One region of the Terrabacter sp. 2RAF25 genome, then DNA from elsewhere that is predicted to be linked to it. Evidence: predicted binding sites of a transcription regulator. Region 1 holds the regulator's gene; the other holds the start of a gene.
The links. Region 1 encodes HspR, which represses chaperone genes until heat shock. Its sites were predicted from a motif close to AAGTTGAGTCNNNNNGACTCAACTT; they were not measured.
Positions count from the first base shown of each region.

Region 1 (7,162 bases):
TGCGAGCTCGCGGCGCATCCGGGCCTCGCGCTCGCGGGTCTCGTCGCGGGCCACCCCGAGGACGAAGCCGGCGTGGTCAGCCGTCTCGGGAACGCTGGCGGCCCGGGTGTGCACCCAGGCCTCTCCTCCGCCCCGCCGGCGGATGCGGTAGTGCTCGTCGAGGAAGGGCTGCCCGGTCTGGAGCAGCTCGACCCGCCGCGCATGCGCCTCGTGCTCGGAGGGCGCCTCGCCGGCCGGGATCCACCACGGGTAGGGCGGTGAGAACGGGCCGTCGGCGAGCGACCAGCCGTAGTCGCGCGTGAAGGCGTCGTTGAGCTCGACCACGGTGCCCTCGGCGTCGGCGACGATGAGCGGCTCACGGATGGCGCCGATGATGGCCCGCAGCCAGGCGGCGTCGCGCGAGCGTGACCTCGAGCGAGCGAGGTTGGCGGCCAGCCGGGCCCGTAGCTCGGCGGGGTGGAAGGGCTTGACGACGTAGTCGTCGGCGCCCATGGTGAGCCCGATCGTGCTCGCCTCGACGCCCGCGCGGGCCGAGAGCAGGACGACCGGCAGGTCGCGCAGCGCGGGGTCGTCGCGGACCTCCTTCACGAGCGCCAGGCCGTCCATGCGCGGCATCATGACGTCGGCGAGCACGATCGCGGGCGGCTGGGCGCGCATGAGCGCGAGGGCCTCGACGCCGTCGCGGGCCGTGACGACCACGTAGTCGTCACGGAGGTGGCGGGTGACGTGCTCGCGCATGTCAGGGTTGTCCTCGACCACGAGGAGGGTCGGGCGAACCGCGACGGCCGGCTCGCCGGCACCGGCGCGTGCGGCCTGCTCGGGCCCCTCGTGCCGCTCGGGCGGCCCAGCCTCGTCGTCGTCCGGACCGGGCCCGTCCCATGCCGCGGCCTCACTGATGAACGACTGTGCCGTCCGCGGGGTGATCGAGGGACGGCTGGCGGTGCGGGTCGGGGGCACCCCCCACGGCAGACGGACCGAGAAGGTGCTCCCCTGCCCCTCCGCGGAGTGCAGGCTGATGCTGCCACCGAGCAGCCCGACGAGCTGGCGGACGATGGACAGCCCGATGCCGGCGCCCTCGCGCGAGCGTCGGTCGTCGCTGCCGGCGAGCTGCCGGAACCGGTCGAAGACGTGCTCGCGGTCCTTCTCGGGGATGCCGATGCCGGTGTCGCTCACCGACACCTCGTAGCCACGGCTGTCGCCCGTGAGGCGCAGCCCGATGCGGCCGCGTGGCGTGAACTTGAGCGCGTTGGACAGCAGGTTGAGCACGATGCGTTCGAACATGTCGAGGTCGACGTGCGCCTCACGCCCGAGGTCGTCGCACTCGACGGCGAACTCGAGTCCCATCCGCTCGATCGCGGGACGGAAGTTGGCGGCGATGCCGCTGGTCACGGTCATGACGTCGACGGCGACCCAGTGCGGCTCGACGGCGCCGGCCTCGACACGAGTGAGGTCGAGGATGCGGTCGACGAGGCCGGTGAGTCGGTCGGTGTTGCGGGCGATCATCTCGAACCGACGACGCGTGTCGTGGTCGAGGCCGTCCGAGACGAGGGCGTCCTGGACCGGTCCGGCGATGAGGGCGAGCGGCGTGCGCAGCTCGTGGCTGACGTTGGCGAAGAAGTCGGACTTCGCGACGTCGAGCTCGGCGAGGGCCTCCTCGCGCTGCCGGTCGTCTGCGCGTCGGCGGACCCCGCTCAGGGCCATCGCGACGTGCGAGGCGCAGAGCTCGGCGTATGCCTGCAGCTGCGCGTCCCAGGGGCGGCGTGGGTTGGCGTCCAGCCGCAGCAGCGCGGCGGGTTCTGCCGACCCGGGTTCGAGGACGGGGACGACGTGGACGACGAGGTCGGCACCGACCGCTGACGGCTCCGTGGCGGCGACGCCGGCGTCGCCCTCCGTCCAGACCAGGTCGGCGTCGAGGTGGTCCGCCGTGCGCGCGCGGAGCACCGCCAGGGCGCGGTCGCGCACCTGCTCCCGGGTCTCCGGCGCCGGACCGCTGGTGAGCGACTGGAACAGCTCGAGCGCGGCACCGGCCCGGCGCACTGCCAACACCTTGTCGGTGGTCTCGACGGCGACGTTGAGGATGCCGGCGACGTTGCCCTCAGCGTCGTGGATGGCGCCGTAGGACCACGTGAAGTAGGCCTCCTCGAGGAAGCCGGAGCGGTCGACGACGAGCAGCTCGTCCTCGACCCAGGTCGCCGGCCCGCCGTCGAGGACGCCGTCGAACATGGGGCCGATGACGTCCCAGACCTCGGGCCAGACCTGTGCCACGGGCCGGCCGAAGGCCGCAGGGTGCTTGCTCCGTCCGAGCAGGGTGCGGTAGCCGTCGTTGTAGACCATGGCCAGCTCGGGACCCCAGCACACGAGCATGGGAAAGCCCGACGACAGGCAGATGTCGGCGATGGAGCGGAGGTTCGCGGGCCAGGTCTCGACCGGCCCCAGCGACGTGGTGGACCAGTCGGTGCGGAGGAAGAGCTCCTGCATCTCGGCCGAGCGCGAAACGGGCACGCCGAACTCGGCCCCCGTGACACCGTCCACGGCGTCACCGTCAGGGTGGTGAGGGGTCACACGACCTCCGGAAAATGGAACACGCAACTGCCTCCGGCGGCATCAAGCGGTGATGACACCCCGTCTGCTCGAGGCTGGCACAGTGTTGCACACGGCACCGTCATCGCGGCGGCCTCGAGCCGGGCTGCCGTGCGGCCGGCGGTCGGGCCCCGCCTAGCGCTCCGGGCGCCAGACCACGAGCGCCTGCGAAGCCGGCGTGCGCGGCGGCCGCTGACCCGGGCGCACCGCCACGACCTCACCCCTGGGCCCGACGGCGAAGACCCGGGTGCCCGAGACCCCCGCCGCGAGCGCTGCCCGGGTCGCGGACACCTCGGCGGTGAGCTCGTCGACCCGGGACTGGAGCGCGCTCACGTGGTTCTCGAGGTCGAGGATGCGCTGGATGCCGGCCAGCGAGACACCCTCGTGGGAGAGCCGCTGGACCTCGCGCAGCAGAGCGACGTCGCGCGTGCTGTAGCGCCGACCGCCGCCGCGGGTGCGTGAGGGCGAGACGAGGCCGAGCCGGTCGTACTGGCGCAGGGTCTGCGCGTGCATGCCGGCCAGCTCGGCCGCGACGGAGATGACGAAGACGGGTGCGTCGTCGTCGTGCCCACCGGGCCTGGCGCTCCTGCGAGCCATCCTCGTCACCTCCATCTCGGTCGCCAGTCGTCGGTCGTCAGTCGTCGCCCACGGTCACCCGGGGCGTATGCCGTCAGGCGCGGGCGCGCTCGAACAGCTCGGCCCGTGGGTCGTGGCCGCTCTCGGCCGCCGCCATCTTCTCGACGGCCTCGCGGGCCTCGTCGGTGAGCCGCTGCGGCACGACGACCTGCACCTTGGCGAGCAGGTCGCCGGTGTGGTCGCCGCGCTTGACGCCTCGTCCCTTGAGCCGCAGCACGCGGCCGCTCGGGGTGCCCGCAGCCACCTTCACCTTGACCTGGCCGCCGTCCAGCGTCGGCACCGCCACGGTCGCGCCTAGGGCGGCCTCGGCGAAGGTGACCGGCAGGTCGATCGTCAGGTTGTCGCCGTCGCGACCGAACACGGGGTGCTTGTCGACGGCCACCGTGAGGATGAGGTCACCGGCCGGAGCGCCGGGGTCGCCCTGACGGCCCTTGCCGCGCAGGCGGATCCGCTGGCCGTCCTTGACACCGGCGGGGATGCGGGCGTTGACGCGGCCGAGATCGGGAGAGCTGAGCGAGACGGTCGAGCCCTCGACCGCGTCGCGGAAACCGATGCGCGTGCTGGCCTGCACGTCGGCACCGGCACGAGGCCCTGCGGGGGCGCCGTAGCCGCCGTAGCCCGCACCGGGCGCGCCCGCTCCGCCACCGAACATCTGCCCGAGGATGTCCTCGAGGTTCGGCTGGCCGCCGGCACCGCCGGTGTTGAAGCGCACGCGCTGTCCGCCGGGACCGCCCGGACCCCCGAACGCGGAGAAGATGTCCTCGAAGCCGGCGCCGCCGCCGCCGGGGCCACCCGCCGTGAAGCGGGCGCCGCCGTGCGACATGGCACGGATGGCGTCGTACTCGCGGCGCTGCTCGGGGTCGGACAGGACGGCATACGCCTCGCCGATCTCCTTGAAGCGCTCCTCCGCCTTGGCGTCACCGACGTTGTGGTCGGGGTGCATCGTGCGGGCGAGCTTGCGGTAGGTCTTCTTGATCGTCGCCGCGTCGGCGTCCTGGGGCACGCCGAGGATGCCGTAGAAGTCCTTCTCGAACCAGTCCTGGCTAGCCATGGCGCACCTCCTTGGTCTCGGTGGGCTTCACCCTGCTCCCATCATCGGGTATGCCGCCGGGCTGCGCGTGCAGCCCGGCGGCGGACGTGTCAGGCCGGGTCGGCAACCGACACCCGCGCGGCGCGGACGAGCCGGTCACCGATGCGGTAGCCCGGCTGGAGCACCTGGACGACGGTGGTGCCCGTCGCCCCCTCGGGCAGCTCGGCCTCGACGTGCATGAGGGCCTCGTGCACCTTCGGGTCGAACTCCTGGCCGGCCTCGCCGAGGCGCTCGACGCCGTAGCGGCCGAGCGTCGCCTCGAGCTTGTCGGCGATGGCCGCGAAGGGACCCCCGGAGAGGTCGCCGGCCTGCCGGGCCATGTGGATGTCGTCGAGCACCGGCAGCAGCGACTCGACGACGCTGCCGACCGCCGAGTGGCGAATGACCTCACGGTCGCGGTCGACGCGCTTCTTGTAGTTGACGTACTCGGCCTGCAGGCGCTGCAGGTCGGCGAGCAGCGTCGCGGCCATGGTGTCCTCCTCGGCGAGGGCGACACCTTCGGACTCGGCCGATGCAGCGGAACCGTCTGGGGCGTGGTCGTACTCGTCCTCGCCGCCCGGCTCCGACGAGGCGCCGGCGCCCCCTTCGTAGTACGTGTGGTGGCGCTTGTCACCGGCCGGCGCTTGCCCCTGCTCGGAAGCAGCAGGGCGCGTGCCGGGCGCCGGGGTGCCGGCAGCGTCACCGCTGCCGGCACCCTGCGCACCCGTGGCGGTCACGTCGGGCTGCTCGCCCGTCGTGCCGTTGCTCGCGGGCCCGGTCGACTCGGTCACTTGGCTTCCTTGGCCTCGTCGTCGTCGACGACCTCGGCGTCGACCACGTCGTCGTCGGCGCCAGCGGACTCGCCGGCCGACCCGCCGGCGTGCGAACCGTCCTGCGCCTCAGCGGAACCCGCTGCACCGGCGTTCGCCTGCTCGGACGCGTAGACCGCCTGGCCCATGGCCTGCGACTTCGTGTTGAGGTCCTCGACCTTGGCCTTGATGTCGTCGGCGCTCGCCTCGGAACCCTCGGCGATCGCGGCCTTGAGGTCGGCGAGCGACTCCTCGACCGGCGTCTTGACGTCGGCCGGGACCTTGTCGCCGGACTCCTTGAGGAACGACTCGGTCGAGAAGACGAGCTGCTCGGCCTGGTTGCGCACCTCGGCCTCCTCGCGACGCTTCCTGTCCTCGTCGGCGTGCGCCTCGGCGTCCTTGACCATCTTGTCGATCTCTTCCTTCGACAGGGCCGAGCCGCCGGTGATCGTCATCTTCTGCTCCTTGCCGGTGCCCTGGTCCTTGGCACTGACGTTGACGATGCCGTTGGCGTCGATGTCGAAGGTGACCTCGATCTTCGGCACGCCGCGCGGCGCCGGCGCGATGCCGGTCAGCTCGAAGGTGCCGAGCGACTTGTTGTGCTGGGCGATCTCGCGCTCACCCTGGAAGACCTGGATGAGGACCGACGGCTGGTTGTCGTCGGCGGTGCTGAAGATCTCCGAGCGCTTCGTCGGGATGGCGGTGTTGCGCTCGATGAGCTTGGTGAACAGGCCACCCTTGGTCTCGATGCCGAGCGAGAGCGGCGTGACGTCGATGAGCAGGACGTCCTTGCGCTCACCCTTGAGGACACCGGCCTGCAGGCTCGCGCCCATGGCGACGACCTCGTCGGGGTTGACGCCCTTGTTGGGGGCCTTGCCGCCGGTCAGCTCGGTGACGAGGTTCGTGACGGCCGGCATACGGGTGGAACCGCCGACGAGCACGACGTGGTCGATGTCGGCCACCTTGATGCCGGCGTCCTCGATGACCTTGTGGAACGGCGCCTTGGTGCGGTCGAGGAGCGACTTCGTCATCTGCTCGAACTGCGCACGGGTGAGGCTCTCGTCGAGGTGGATCGGGCCCTCGGGCGTCATCGAGATGTACTGCGCCGAGATGTTGGTGCTCGTCGCGGTGGAGAGCTCCTTCTTGGCGCGCTCGGCCTCGTCGCGGAGGCGCTGCATCGCGATCTTGTCCTTGGAGAGGTCCTGGCCCGTCTTGTTCTTGACCTGGGTGATGAGGTGCTGGACGACGACGTCGTCCCAGTCGTCACCACCGAGGTGGTTGTCACCGTTGGTGGCACGCACCTGGATCGTGGCGAAGCCGTCCTCGGCGTCCTTGCCGACCTCGAGGAGGGACACGTCGAACGTGCCGCCGCCGAGGTCGAAGACGAGGATGAGCTCGTCCTCCTTGCCCTTGTCGAGGCCGTACGCGAGCGCCGCAGCGGTGGGCTCGTTGACGATGCGCAGCACGTTGAGGCCCGCGATCTCGCCGGCCTCCTTGGTGGCCTGGCGCTCGGCGTCGTCGAAGTACGCGGGGACGGTGATGACGGCGTCGGTCACGGTCTCGCCGAGGTAGGACTCGGCGTCACGCTTGAGCTTCTGGAGGATGCGGGCGCTGATCTCCTGCGCGGTGTAGGTCTTGCCGTCGATCTCGGGCGACTTCCAGTCGGTGCCCATGTGGCGCTTGACGGAGCGGATCGTCCGGTCGACGTTGGTGACGGCCTGGCGCTTGGCGACCTCGCCGACGAGCACCTCGCCGTTCTTGGAGAACGCGACGACGGACGGCGTCGTGCGCCCGCCCTCGGCGTTCGCGATGATGCTCGGCTCGCCGCCCTCGAGGACGGAGACGGCCGAGTTGGTGGTACCGAGGTCGATGCCGACGGCACGTGCCATGGGTGACTCCTTGATGGTCTGGGTGGATCCGGTCTATGCCGGTCCGGGCTGACTGCCCCGGAACCGGCCCTCGCTCAATGTGCTCCGACCGGGCCGTGATTGTCAAAGCCGGACTCGCAAATCTTGCGCTCACCAGACTCAACTCTCGGTTCGGAGGGATTGTTCCCGACGACGGCGGC
Region 1 is NZ_JBFRGJ010000014.1:5,394-12,555, reverse strand. Features, by position in the region: gene AB4091_RS21300 (ATP-binding protein) at 1-2,532, opposite strand, end outside; gene AB4091_RS21295 (heat shock protein transcriptional repressor HspR) at 2,716-3,177, opposite strand; gene AB4091_RS21290 (DnaJ C-terminal domain-containing protein) at 3,251-4,267, opposite strand; gene AB4091_RS21285 (nucleotide exchange factor GrpE) at 4,357-5,076, opposite strand; gene dnaK (molecular chaperone DnaK) at 5,073-6,983, opposite strand.

Region 2 (7,162 bases), on a different contig from region 1:
AGCGGCTCGGCCTTGCGCTGCTGCGTCTCGGACGTCGTGCCGAGGCCGAGCACCACTGGCACGCGGCCGTCCAGATCCACATGCGCCGGGGTGAGTGGCGGGCGGTCGCCGAGGCCCACCAGCTCTTCGTTCCCCCAGCCGCGCTCACCCCCTCGTGACCACCGTGTCGAGCTCGGCCTCCGAGGCTCGCTCGATCACGTGGTCGACGAGTCCGAACTCGACGGCCTGGTCGGCGGTCAGCACCTTGTCGCGGTCGGTGTCCAAGCGCAGCTGCTCGATGCTCCGGCCGGTGTGCCGACTCAGCACCTCCTCGACCTGCGACCGCACGCGCAGCAGCTCGTCGGCCTGCAGGGACAGGTCGCTCACCGTTCCCTGGCCGCCCCCCGACGGCTGGTGCAGCAGCACCCGCGAGTGCCGCAGGGCGAAGCGCCGGCCCGGCTCGCCGGCAGCCAGCAGCACGGCCGCGGCCGACGCCGCCTGGCCGAGGCAGTAGGTCGCGACGGGTGTCGGCACGAACTGCATCGTGTCGTAGATCGCCATCAGGGCCGTGAAGGAGCCCCCCGGGCTGTTGACGTAGAGCGAGACCTCGCGGTCCGCCGCCACGTCGGCCAGGTGGAGCAGCTGGGCCATGACGACGTTGGCCACGCCGTCATCGAGCTCCGTGCCCACGAAGATGATCCGCTCCTGCAGCAGTCGGCTGTAGATGTCGAAGCTGCGCTCGCCGGCCGGGGTGCGCTCGATGACGTAGGGGATCGTGTAGCCGGCGGTCATCTCAGGCCCACCTTCCGCTCTACACCGACCGGGCGGACGTCCGTCAGCGAGGTGACGACATGGTCGACGATGCCGTACGCCTCGGCCTCCTCGGCACTGAACCACCGGTCGCGCTCGCTGTCGCGCGTGATCTGCTCCACCGTCTGTCCCGTGTGCTCCGCCTGCAGCTCGTTGACCCGCTGCTTGACCGCCCTGAGGTTGTTGGCCTGCACCTCGACGTCAGCGGCGGTGCCCTGGATGCCGGCAGACGGCTGGTGCATCATGATCCGCGCATTGGGCAGCGCGAACCTCTTGCCCGGCGTGCCGGCACCGAGGAGGAACTGACCCATCGAGGCTGCGAATCCCACTGCGAGAGTGGACACGTCGTTGGGGATCACCCGCATCGTGTCGTAGATGGCGAGACCTGCCGTGACCGAGCCGCCGGGGCTGTTCACGTAGAGGCTGATGTCGGCGCGCGGGTCGCGGGCCGAGAGCAGGAGCAGCTGGGCGGTGATCCGGTTGGCGATCGGGTCGTCGACCTCCGCCCCGAGGACGATGATCCGCTGGTGGAGCAGCTGCATCGACAGCTGGTCGTCCAGCAGCGCTGGCGTGAGTGTGTCGGTCATGTCGACCAGCGTCCGTCAAGCGATGCGGCATACGGAATCTTCCTCTGCCGCCGGCAGATTCGCCGAGAGCGTATGCCGCCCGGCCGATATCGCGTGGCGCGTCGTCGCCCGCTGCACGACGATGGCGGCATGGCCGGACAGAAGTACCCCGACATGTGGGTCGACCCCGAGGACGACCCCCGATCGCAGGACGCCGTGCTCGGCGACGAGCGCGCCACCCTGCTCGACTACCTGCGCACCTACCGGCTGACGCTCGAGATGAAGTGCGCCGGGCTCACGGCCGAGCAGCTCGCGATGCGGTCGGTGCCGCCCTCGACGCTGTCACTGCTCGGCCTGGTCCGCCACCTCGCGCAGGTCGAGCAGAGCTGGTTCCGTCGCGTCATGGCCGGGGAGGACGTGCCCTTCCTCTACCGCACGGTCGATGACCGCGACGCCGACTTCACCGGAGCGGTGGGTGACGACGACGTCGTGGCGGAAGCGTGGGCCCGCTGGCGCGAGGAGGTCGCCAACGCCGAGGCGTTCGTCGAGGAGGCGGAGTCGCTCGACCTCGTGAGCCTCGACCCGGCGAACCCGATCCAGCTGCGCGAGGTGCTGGTGCACATGGTCGAGGAGTACGCCCGTCACTGCGGCCACGCAGACCTCCTCAGGGAGTGCATCGACGGCCGCACGGGTCAGTAGCCGACCCCTTGGTGCGACGCCCGGCCGACCCTCTCACGACGTCCCGGGTGCCCGACTCGGGAGGTGAGGGCGAGCGCCGCCCAGAGGACCACGGCGAGGGCAGCGAGCAGGTACGCGTTGCCGATGAGGTGCTCGACCGGGCTCCACGCGTACTCACGGCGCTGGCCCCACGGGGGCCACAGGATCGGGCGGGCCACGAAGACCGCGGTCCACGCTGCGGCCGCCCATCGGCTCCGCTCCCACAGGCAGAGGGCGACAGGCACGGCCCACACCCAGTGGTGCGACCACGAGATCGGCGACACGACCAGTGCCGCCAGCGCCGCCACGCACGTGGCGAGCACGTGGTCACCGCGGAGCCACCAGCGTCGCGCGACGAGCAGGATCGCCGCGCCGAGCGGCACCGCGACCGCGAGCCACACCAGGGTCGGCGGGCGGCCGTCCAGCAGCCGGGTCAGCGCACCGTAGACGGACTGGTTGTGGGCCAGCGCCGGCGGCCCGATGCGGCCGGCGTCGAGGAGACCGTCGGTCCAGTACGACGCGGCCCACCGGGGTGCGGCGAGAAGACCGAGCGCGACCGTGGCGACGAAGGCGACCAGGGCCCGTCGACCGGACGCGCGACGACCTACCAGCAGGAGCAGCAGCACGAACACGAGAGGGGTCAGCTTCAGCCCGGCGACCAGGCCGACGAGCACCCCGGACCAGCGCCGTTCGGGTCGGAGCAGGTCGAACAGCACCGCCGCCATGACGATGACGTTGACCTGCCCGAAGGCGAGGTTCTGCCACACCGGCTCGAGGGCGAGGGCGCCGGCCGTGACGACGGCGGCCAGCCAGCCCGGGGTGGGCCGGCCCGTCGCACGACGAACCATCACCACCACCGCCGCGAGCGCAGCCGTCGACGCCCCCGTCCAGACCGCTGCGGCGAGCCACGCGGGGAGCAGGGCCAGCGGCACCATGACGAGGGCGGCGAACGGCGGGTAGGTGAACGTCAGCCCGGTCACGGGGTCGCGCGGCGCCGAAGCCGGGAGCCCGTCGAGGATCGCCCGGCCGGCCTCCTGGTAGACGAAGAGGTCGGTGAAGCCGCCGTGCAGACCACCCGCGACGGCCGCGGCGACGACCACGACCGCGACCGGGGCAGCGCCGTGCAACAGGCGGGACCACCTCACCGGACGCTGAGCCAGCACCCTCGAATCGTACGCAGGCGCCGCCGACGGCATCGCGCTCGAGCCGGATGACATGATCGGACCCATGGATGCCGACGTCGTCGTCGTGGGAGCCGGCCTCGCCGGCCTCGTCGCCACCGCCGAGCTCGCCGAGCGTGGCAAACGCGTCGTGCTCGTCGACCAGGAGGGCGAGCAGTCGCTGGGCGGCCAGGCGTTCTGGAGTTTCGGCGGCCTCTTCCTCGTCGACAGCCCCGAGCAGCGCCGGATGGGCATCCGGGACAGCCTCGAGCTCGCGACCCAGGACTGGATGGGCTCCGCACAGTTCGACCGCGACGAGGACTTCTGGCCGCGCAAGTGGGCCGAGGCGTACCTCCACTTCGCCGCAGGCGAGAAGCGTTCGTGGCTCCATGAGCAGGGCCACCGGCTCTTCCCCGTCGTCGGCTGGGCCGAGCGCGGCGACGGCCGCGCCGACGGGCACGGCAACTCCGTCCCGCGCTTCCACATCACGTGGGGCACCGGGCCCGGCATCGTCGCGCCGTTCGAACGGCGCGTCCGCGCCGCTGTCGCCGGCGGTCTGGTGACGCTGGCGTTCCGGCACCGCGTCGACGACCTGGTCGTGTCCGGCGGGACGGTCACCGGCGTACGCGGGAGCCTCCTCGCGCCCGACGGCGCCGACCGTGGCCGGCCGAGCAGCCGCGAGGAAGTGGGTGACTTCGAGATCACCGCCCAGGCCGTGGTCGTCACGAGCGGCGGCATCGGCGGCGATCACGACCTCGTCCGCCGAGCCTGGCCGGAGCGGCTCGGCACACCCCCTGCGCGGATGGTCGCCGGCGTGCCGGCACACGTCGACGGGCGCATGCTCGGCATCACCCAGCAGGCCGGCGGCAACGTCATCAACCCCGACCGGATGTGGCACTACACCGAGGGTCTGCGCAACTGGGACCCCGTCTGGCACAACCACGGCATCCGCATCCTGCCCGGGCCGTCCTCGCTGTGGCTCGACGCGCGCGGCCGGCGCTTCCCGGCCCCCTTCTTCCCCGGCTTCGACACGCTCGGCACGCTGGGGCACATCCTGCGCACCGGCTACGACTACTCGTGGTTCGTGCTCACCCAGAAGATCATCGAGAAGGAGTTCGCCCTCTCCGGCTCGGAGCAGAACCCCGACCTCACCGGCAAGGACGTCCGGCAGGTCCTGGGGCGGGCGCGCAGCGGGGCTCCGGCACCGGTCGACGCGTTCATGCGCAAGGGCGAGGACTTCGTCGTCGCCCGCACCCTCGAGGAGCTCGTGCGGGGGATGAACGCCCTCACGGGTGACGACCTCATCGACCTCGAGTCGCTGCGCCGCACGATCGTCGCCCGAGACAACGAGATCGACAACGACTTCACCAAGGACGCCCAGATCACCGCGGTGCGCGGCGCGCGCAACTACCGCGGCGACAAGCTGATCCGCGTGGCGAGCCCTCACCGGCTGCTCGACCCCAAGGCCGGTCCACTGGTGGCGGTGCGCCTCAACATCCTCACGCGCAAGACGCTCGGCGGCCTGGAGACCGACCTGGCCGGCCGCGTCCTCCGGCCCGGCGGCGAACCGCTGCCCGGCATCTACGCGGCCGGTGAGGTGGCGGGCTTCGGCGGCGGCGGCATGCACGGCTACAACTCGCTCGAGGGCACCTTCCTCGGCGGTTGCCTCTTCAGCGGGCGCACCGCAGGGCGATCGGTGGCGGCCGCGCTCTGAGCCCCGGCGCTGCTCTTGACGACCCCCGCCGGGATCGTCTACAACAGGAGAACAAGCACGAAGTTGAGCGGTTTCCACTCAAGAAAGGTTCCGGGAGGCCGATCGGATCGGCCCCGTTCTCCGAGGAGTAGCCATGAGCACCACCACCTTCGACCCGTTCCGCTCCATCGACCGCACGTTCGACCGCCTCCTGGGCGAGGGCCTGCGCGGGGCGTCCACATCCGGATCGATCATGCCGATGGACCTCTACCGGTCCGGCGAGAGCTTCATCGCCCACATCGACCTGCCCGGGGTCGACCCGTCGAGCATCGACATCGACGTCGAGGACCGCACGCTGACCGTCCGCGCCGAACGCCAGCCGCCCGAGGCGGAGGGCGCCCAGTGGCTCTCGCGCGAACGACCCACCGGCACCTTCGCCCGGCAGCTCTCGCTCGGCCGCGGCCTCGCCCTCGACCGCATCCAGGCCGACTACCGCGACGGCGTCCTCTCCCTGACGATCCCGGTCGCCGAGGAGGCCAAGCCACGGCGCATCACCGTCTCGCACGCCGGCTCCCGGGGCGACGGCAACGACGCACGCCGCACCATCGAGTCGTCCGAGGCGCAGGCATCGGACCCGCAGCACACCTCGTCCCCCGCGTCGGTCTGACAGACGGGGGCCCCAGCTGGCGAAGCAGGGCCCGGCGGTCGCACGCCGGGCCCTCACGCTCCCTGTCGACCCGGCCTCGGCCTAGCCGGTCACGGCGAGCACGTCGTCCGTGACCGCGACGCCGACGGCGCGCCTGCGACCCGCGTGCCGCTCGGCCGCGGAGGCCACGACGATCACGAGCAGCCCGAGGCCGGCGAAGCCGGCACCGACCCAGAGCGGCGAGGTCCAGCCGAGCCCTCCGGCGATGGCCAGGCCCGAGACCCAGACGCCGAGGAAGTTGCCGAGGTTGAACGCGGCGATGTTGGCCGACGAGGCCATGGTCGGGGCGCCGGCCGCGTGGGCGAGCACCCGCATCTGCAGGCCGGGCACCGTCGCGAACCCGAAGAAGCCCATCGCCATCAGCATGGCGGCCGCACCCAGCGGGCTCTGCGCAAGCAGCGCGAAGCCCACGAGCGAGACGCCGAGCGCCACGGTGAGGAGCACGAGGGTGCGCGACAGGGCGCGGTCGGCCCAGCGGCCGCCGAGCAGGTTGCCGACGAAGAGCCCGACCCCGAAGAGGACGAGCAGCCACGGCACGGCGGTCTCATCGAAACCGGTGACGCGGGTGAGCAGCGGCTCGACGTACATGAACGCGCCGAACATGCCGCCGAAGACGAGCACCGTCATGCCGAGCGAGAGCCACACCTGGCCGTTTCGGAACGCCGCGAGCTCGGCCCGCAGACCTTGCGTAGCGGCGTGGCCGTCGGCCGCAGCATCCGCGCCGGTGTTCGGGACGAGGGCCGCGATGCCACCGGCGGCGACGACACCGACGGCAGCGATGAGCGCGAAGGTGGCGCGCCAGCCCCACTGCTGGCCGACGAAGGTGCCGAGCGGCACGCCCAGGACGTTGGCGAGGGTGAGGCCGCCGAACATGATGGAGATGGCGCCCGCCTTGCGGTGGGCGGCCACGAGGGAGGCGGCGAGCACGGCGCCGATGCCGAAGAACGCACCGTGTGCGAAGGCTGCGACGACACGTCCGGCGAGCAGTGCGGCATACCCGGGCGCGACGGCCGACAGGCTGTTGCCGATGACGAAGAGGGTCATGAGCAGCAGCAGCGCCCGCTTCGGGCGCCAGCGTGCGAGCAGGGGCGGCAGGGACAGCGCCCCTACGACGACCGCGAGGGCGTAGCCGCTGACGAGATAGCCGGCCGCGGGGATGCTGACGTCGAGGTCGGTGGCGACCGAGGTGAGGAGACCCGCGATGACGAACTCCGTCAGGCCGATGCCGAACGCCCCGAGAGCGAGGGCGATGAGACCGAGTGGCATGTGTTCCTGGTCCTTCCGAGGAGGATGCGGGCGCCGGGGCAAGCCTCGCTGGTTTCGCCGGTATGCCGCGTGTGCAACTACTTGACCGGCGAGACGTTAGTTGCATGCGCGGCATATTGCAAACGCGCGATATGATCGGCGCATGGGAATCGCAGACACCGCCGTCGAGGTGCGCGCCACGGGGTGGCGCACCCTCGCCGCCCTGCACGGCCACATCGAGGCCGCGCTCGAGCGTGAGCTCGTCCGCCGGCACGAGCTCTCGGTC
Region 2 is NZ_JBFRGJ010000002.1:1,089,525-1,096,686, reverse strand. Features, by position in the region: gene AB4091_RS08380 (tetratricopeptide repeat protein) at 1-158, shown strand, start outside; gene AB4091_RS08375 (ClpP family protease) at 145-771, opposite strand; gene AB4091_RS08370 (ATP-dependent Clp protease proteolytic subunit) at 768-1,376, opposite strand; gene AB4091_RS08365 (DinB family protein) at 1,506-2,054, shown strand; gene AB4091_RS08360 (glycosyltransferase 87 family protein) at 2,048-3,235, opposite strand; gene AB4091_RS08355 (FAD-binding dehydrogenase) at 3,300-4,946, shown strand; gene AB4091_RS08350 (Hsp20/alpha crystallin family protein) at 5,080-5,592, shown strand; gene AB4091_RS08345 (MFS transporter) at 5,674-6,897, opposite strand; gene AB4091_RS08340 (MarR family winged helix-turn-helix transcriptional regulator) at 7,040-7,162, shown strand, end outside.
Region 2: the regulator HspR is predicted to act here: its motif matches at 5,007-5,031, upstream of AB4091_RS08350 (Hsp20/alpha crystallin family protein).